Regions from separate parts of the Massilia sp. METH4 genome, predicted to be linked through region 3. Evidence: predicted binding sites of a transcription regulator. Region 3 holds the regulator's gene; each other region holds the start of a gene.
The links. Region 3 encodes sigma-54, which starts transcription at its own class of promoters, with help from an activator protein. Its sites were predicted from a motif close to TGGCANGNAANCTGCTTT; they were not measured.
Positions count from the first base shown of each region.

Region 1: V6Z91_RS23565 (circularly permuted type 2 ATP-grasp protein) is a predicted target of sigma-54. The motif match lies at 1,260-1,277, and genes of this name have one in related genera.
Region 2: V6Z91_RS03220 (PEP-CTERM sorting domain-containing protein) is a predicted target of sigma-54. The motif match lies at 1,157-1,174, and genes of this name have one in related genera.

Region 1 covers NZ_CP146614.1:5,372,885-5,375,148, forward strand. The annotation lists gene V6Z91_RS23555 (SDR family oxidoreductase) at 1-558, opposite strand, end outside; gene V6Z91_RS23560 (chemotaxis protein CheD) at 618-1,046, opposite strand; gene V6Z91_RS23565 (circularly permuted type 2 ATP-grasp protein) at 1,325-2,264, shown strand, end outside.
Region 2 covers NZ_CP146614.1:736,663-738,926, forward strand. The annotation lists gene V6Z91_RS03210 (two-component regulator propeller domain-containing protein) at 1-839, shown strand, start outside; gene V6Z91_RS03215 (oxidoreductase-like domain-containing protein) at 860-1,039, shown strand; gene V6Z91_RS03220 (PEP-CTERM sorting domain-containing protein) at 1,222-1,917, shown strand; gene V6Z91_RS03225 (2Fe-2S iron-sulfur cluster-binding protein) at 2,260-2,264, shown strand, end outside.
Region 3 covers NZ_CP146614.1:2,364,398-2,366,661, reverse strand. The annotation lists gene raiA (ribosome-associated translation inhibitor RaiA) at 90-446, opposite strand; gene V6Z91_RS10480 (RNA polymerase factor sigma-54) at 547-2,016, opposite strand; gene lptB (LPS export ABC transporter ATP-binding protein) at 2,067-2,264, opposite strand, start outside.

The sequences.
Region 1 (2,264 bases), 3.0 Mb from region 3:
CGCGCGGATTTCTGCCTGCATGGCCGTATCGATCACGCCCGGCGCGACGCTGGCGATGGACAGGTTCGGCAGGCCATCGAGCGCCACCGCGCGGGCATGCATGTCCAGCGCCGCCTTGGTCGCGCAATACAGGCTCCAGCCGCTGTACGGCGCCCTGCCCGCCCCGCTCGATACGTGCGCCACGCGCCGCCCGGCGCAGCCGGCCGTCGCGGCCACGAACGCATCGGTGAGCACCAGCGCGGCGGTGACATTCACGGTAACCGCCAGCGCCAGCCGGCCTGCTCCCTGCCCGCCCGGAGGGCCGACCGGTTGCACGACCCCGGCATTATTGATAAGGATTGCGCGCTCGGCGCCGGCCAGGAAAGCGGCCAGCTCGCCGCCATCCAGCCAGGCGGACAGCGCCGCCGGATCGCCGAGGTCGAGCGCCACCTCGCGCACGCCTGGCAAGCCGGGATTGCCGTGCCTGGCAATGCCCATCACCTCGGCGCCGCGCGCCAGCAAGGCGCGCGCGATACCCTCGCCCAATCCCCGGCTGTGTCCCGTCACGATGGCCTTCATCCGTCCTCCACTGGCAAAAAGCGCATTGTAGTGGGAGCGCGGCATCGGCGCCGCGCCCGTCAGCTGGATTGCAGCCGCTTCGTTTCGTAGACCAGCGTGGCGCAGTGCAGCGTGATGCGGGAGCCGAGGCTGCCGCCCGTCAATTGGTGGACCACGCGTAGGCCGTACGACTGCATGGCGCGCTCGAACGCGACGATATTGCGTTCGCCGACGCGCAGCGGCGACTGCACGCGGTCGAACAGGCTGGCGCCGCCGGCGGCCACCACTTCCAGTTCGGCGTAATCCTCCGGCCGCGCGCCGAGCCCGCGCAGCAAGGCGGGAACGGCATTGCTGACGTAGCGGACGTCGATGCCGGAATCGCCCGCCGGCGCTTCCGCGAGCAGGCAATGCGCCAGCGCGCAACGCTTCTTGCGCCGCCAGATGATGCCGATCCCCACGCAGGAGCCCAGCAGTGCGGTCAGCACCATGTCGCCGGTTCCGACCGCCATGGCGCCGGCCCACACGTGCCGGACGTCGGCCTGTGGCGGGCGAGCGACAATGCCGGGCGGCCCCGGTTGCGGAAACTGCGGAAAGCTTACAGGCATGCGGGCCCAATCGGGAGAGTTGTCAGGGAAATACGGGCGCCGGACATTGATTGGGTCGGCACGTAATGATGCCGCGAGGAAACTCAACTGTAAAGGATTTTCAATCGTGCGCGCAGATGGCACAGCAATTGCATATCGTATGCGGTCATGGGAGGAAAACCAACGTGTACTTCTACAACGAAATGTCGGCGCCAGACGGCGTACGGCAGCACTACCGCGAGTTCGCCGCCTGGCTTGCCGAACAGACACCGGAATCGCTGGAGCGCAAGCGCCTCGAAGCGGACCTGACGTTCCGCCGGGTGGGCATCACGTTCGCCGTGTATGGCGACGACGCCGGCACGGAACGGCTGATCCCGTTCGATGCGATTCCCCGCATCATCCCGGCCGGCGAGTGGGCGCAACTGGAACGCGGGCTGGTGCAACGCGTGAAAGCGCTGAACATGTTCATCCACGACATCTACCACGACCAGGAGATCATCCGGGCCGGCGTGGTGCCGGCCGAGCAGATCTACCGGAACGCCCAGTACCGCCCCGAGATGCAGGGCATCGGCGTGGCGTCGGACATCTATGCCCACATTGCCGGGGTCGATATCGTGCGCGCCGGCGCCGGCGAATTCTATGTACTGGAAGACAATCTGCGGGTCCCGTCCGGCGTCTCCTACATGCTGGAGGACCGCAAGATGATGATGCGGCTGTTCCCCGAACTGTTCGCGCGCCACCGTGTCGCGCCGGTCGACCATTACCCCGACCTGTTGCTGGACAACCTGCGTTCGGTCGCCCCGGTCGGCGCCCCCGATCCGACGGTGGTGGTGATGACCCCGGGCATGTACAACTCGGCCTACTTCGAGCATGCATTCCTGGCCCAGCAAATGGGTGTCGAGCTCGTCGAAGGGAAGGACCTGTTCGTCAACGACAACGCGGTGTACATGCGCACCACACGCGGCCCGCGCCGGGTCGACGTGATCTACCGACGGCTGGACGACGATTTCCTCGATCCGCTGTCCTTCCGCGCCGATTCCTCGCTGGGCGTGCCGGGCCTGCTGTCGGTCTACCGCGCCGGCCGCGTGACGCTCGCCAATGCCATCGGCACCGGCGTGGCGGACGACAAGTCGATCTACCCAT
Region 2 (2,264 bases), 1.6 Mb from region 3:
ACCGCGAGTGGGTCGAGACCGATGCCACGCGCCGCGCCGCCACCTATACCAACCTCGACCCGGGCCGCTATGTGTTCCGGGTAAAGGCATCGAACCACCGCGGCCAGTGGAACGAGGAACCGGTGACCCTGACGGTGACGATCACGCCGCCGTTCTGGGAAACGCTGTGGTTCCGCGCGCTGGCCGCCGCCCTGGTGCTGGTGCTGCTGTGGGGCGTCTGGCACTGGCGCATGCGGCGCCTGAAGCGCGCCAACCGCGCGCTGGAAGACCTGGTGCGCTCGCGCACCGCCGCGCTGGAGGAATCGCACCTGAAGCTGGCGGCGCAATCGACCACCGACGGGCTGACGGGCGTGGCGAACCGCCGCGGCTTCGACGCCAAGCTCGACGCCGAATGGCGCCGCGCCGCCCGCACCGGCCAGGTGCTGGCGCTGGCCATGGTGGACCTCGACTGGTTCAAGCAATACAACGAACGCCACGGCCATGCGGCCGGCGACGCGGCGTTGCGCGCCGTGGCCGGCGTGCTGGGCCGCCATGGCCGCCGCACCACCGACGTGGTGGCACGCTACGGCGGCGAGGAATTCGCCGTGCTGTGGGCCGCCGGCGACGCGGCGGTGGCCCAGCAGGGCGCGCAGGCGATCGTTGCCGAGGTGGCCGCGCTGGCGCTGCCGCACGAGGATTCGCCGTTCGGCGTGCTGACCGTGAGCATCGGTGTGGCGGCGATGCGGCCGCAATCGGAAGGCCCGCAGGAACTGGTGCGGCGCGCCGACGAGGCGCTGCTGCGCGCCAAGGTGCGCGGCAAGAACGGCACGCTGATGGCGCAGGGGGAGGCAGTGGCCTGAGCTGCACGCCAAGCTCCGTCATGACAATGCCTGTCCAGCCAGCCGATCCGCGCCCTGTTCCACCCAGGCCGCCGGAGCCGGGCGACTGCTGCGGCAGCGGTTGCGCCGTGTGTATCCATGACCTGTACAACGGCGCCCTGGAGCGCTACGAGAAACAATTGTCGGCCTGGCTGGCGCGCCACCCGGGAGAAAAGCGCTGAAGCGGCGCTCGAACGTTTCCCACGTCGCGTCGCATGCCATGTTTTATTGAACTTGGCATTGCGAAATACTAAATTCTTTGTTGAAATTCTTTGTGGCCACAGGTAAACTGGGAATGATGGCCTAAAAGTTGCCTACTTCATACGCTGCCTCAGCCCCCGGCAGACCGACCAAACAGGATTTCATGAACACCTCGACGATGACGAAAGTGCTGCTCTGCGCGGCACTGGCCATGGGCGCCGGCGCGCAGGCCAAGAACAACAACGGTAAAGGCAATTCCGGAAACACCGCGCAACAGAACAGCGGCCCATCGATCGGCGCCGCCAGCGCCGACGACGTCACGCTGGAAAACGCCGACGCCGGCATGATCGCCTTCTCCACCGTCAACCCGATGCAATACGGCGGCAATACGGCCGGCTTCTCGAGCGAGTTCGGCAAGGCCGATACCAGCGCGTGGGGCGTGCTCGGCACGGTTGAAAAGTCCGGCACGCTGGCGGATGCGTCGACGCTGTTCGATTTTTCGTTCGACAAGACGAGCGCCACCAGCGGTACCTGGACGATCACGAACACCAGCAGCACGCTGAACGCCACGCTCGACCTGACCGTGGCGATCCACGCCGCGAATGCCAGTACCGCCTTCCTGTTCGATAACCAGGACGTGGCCGCCGGCCAGACGCTCTCGGGCACCTGGAGCATCGAGTGGCTGAACAATGGCGGGCAGGTACCGGGCTTCTCGAACCTCGTGTTCTTCGGCCGCGATATCTCGACCAGCACGCCGACGCTGCTGCCGGTGCCGGAGCCGCACGCCTTGCCGATGACGCTGGCCGGCTTCGCCGTGCTGGGCGCGGTCGCCTGGCGCCGGCGCGGCAAGCGCGCCTGAGCGGCACTGTTGCGCAAACTACACATTTCTGATCTGTATTCGTAGTTTCCCGCTTGAAATTTGGCAAAGAGTTGATTAGTATTAACAACAGATTTCACCGCACCGGCAGCGCCGGCGCGCAGGAATAACAATCAAGAACACTTGTTTGACACTCGGCCCATGGCATCTGCCATGGGCTTTTTCTTTGGCCCTGTTCGTCGAGAACAGCGCCTTTCTTCGCGCTGCCGATCCTGACAGCACCTTTTCCCTTTCCCGAGCATCTGTGTGTGTGCGCGCACGCACGCCTTCGGCTGTGCACGCTAACGTGGCGTTTGTCATGAACACACTGGAAAGGGCCACGCCATGGG
Region 3 (2,264 bases):
ATGCGAAGGGTGTGGCATAAATCCTTCAGTGCTGACATAACAAAGGGCGCATCGCGCGCCCTTTTGTTGCAGCAGACCTGCGCCCGTCGTTATGCGGGCGACGCGGGGATCTCGCTCTCGCTCAGGTGCTTGATGGTTTCGTGATTGTGGTTCTGCACTTTATCCTTGTGCTTCATGACCTGGCGGTCCAGCTTGTCGATCAGCGTGTCGATGGCCGCATACAAGTCTTGCGCGACGCTTTCGACGAATACCGTTTTGCCCGACATGCGCAGATTGATTTCCGCCTTCTGCCTTTTTTCTTTCTCGGTGAGATTATCTACACTCAGGATCACACTTACATCGATCAGCTGATCGAAATGGCGTCTAACGCGTTCCAGCTTGTTCTGCACATACTCGCGAATGGCAGGGGTAACGTCGATATGGTGTCCACTGATAGTCAGATTCATACACACACTCCTAAAGAAATATTTACAGGTTCGTGCGGTCTCCACCAATCAAGACGGCGGCGCAGAGGAACCCATGCACTGCATGAAAAGCAAAGAGTGACTACAAAGACTTGCGGAGGCTGACTGGAGGGATTTTCAATGCTTCGCGATACTTGGCGACGGTGCGCCGTGCAATCACCATGCCTTGTTCACCCAGCATGTCCGCAATCTTACTGTCGGATAAAGGGTTCTTCGGGTCTTCGGCTCCTGTGAATTGCACAATCAGCGCCCTGATCGCAGTCGAGGAAGCTTCCCCACCAGCTTCGGTTGCGACATGGCTGCCAAAAAAGTACTTCAACTCAAACATGCCGTGAGGGGTCAGCATGTATTTTTGAGTTGTTACCCGAGAGATAGTGCTCTCGTGCAGGCCCAGTGTATCAGCAATCTCGCGCAACACAAGGGGCCTCATTGCCACAGCGCCATGCGAGAAAAAGTTCTTCTGCCGCTCGACGATGGCCTGGGCCACGCGGAGGATGGTGTCGAAGCGCTGGCGCATGTTCTTGATGAGCCACTTGGCTTCCTGCAACTGGGCGCTCATCTGCGATTCGCCCTTGCCCTGCTTGAGCAGGCTGGCATACAGCGCATTGACACGCAGGCGCGGCATCACGTCGTTGTTCAGTGTGACGACCCAGCCGTTGCGTCCTTTCTTCACCACCACGTCCGGTACCACATAGTCTGACACGTCGGGTGCGAAGGCGGCGCCCGGATGCGGATTGCATTGGCGAATCACGGCCTGCGCCTCTCGCAAGTCTTCGTCATCGCAATCGAGCGCCTTCTTGAGCTTGTTGAAGTCGCGCTGGGCGAACCATTGCAGGTGTTTTTCGACGATGCACAGCGCCATGCGGCGGGTCACCAGCGGCACGTTCGGCATGCGCCGGATCTGCAGCGCCAGGCATTCGGAGGCGTTGCGGGCGCCGATGCCGGGCGGGTCGAAGCTCTGCAGCAGTTTCAGGGCCGTGCGCAACTCGTCGATCTCGATTTCCAGCTCTTCCGGCAAGCGTTCATGGATCTCTTCCAGGCTCTCTTCGAGATAGCCGTTGTCGTCCAGCGCGTCGATGATCAGTTCCACCAGGGCGCGATCGCGGGATTCGAGGACCGTGACGCGCATCTGCTCCATCAGGTGCTCGCGCAGGCTGCGGTGGCTCGCTTCCAGCTGCGGGCGGGCATCGTCGTCGTCCGGGCCCTTGCCGCTGCCGGCGCTGCCCCAGTCGAGGTCGCCGGTGGCCAGCCCTTCGCCATCGCCGCCGTCATACGCCTCCGGTTCCGGCGCGGCCGGCGCGTCGTGCGCCGGGCCGCCCTCCGGCGGCGCCTCGGTGCCGCCCTGCGAGGTATTGATCGCGCCATCGGCCAGCAGGCGCACCGAGCGGTCGAGCGGATCGTCGAGCCGCTCGAGCAGGGGGTTATCGGTCAGCAGCTGTTCCAGTTCCTGGTGCAGCTCCAGCGTGGACAATTGCAGCAGCCGGATCGACTGCTGCAGTTGCGGCGTCAGCGCGAGATGCTGGGAAGTGCGCAGTTGCAAAGACTGTTTCATGGCTGATCAATAACGTTCAAGGGCTGCGTTCAAGGGCTGGAAATGGTGGATCACATGCGGAAATGTTCACCCAGATAAACGCGGCGCACGGATTCGTCGGCAATGATGTCGTCCGGCCGGCCGGAAGCCAGTACGCTGCCCTGATTGATGATATACGCCCGGTCGCAGATGCCCAGCGTTTCGCGCACGTTGTGATCCGTGATCAATACGCCGATGCCACGCTCCTTCAGGAAGCGCACGATGCGCTG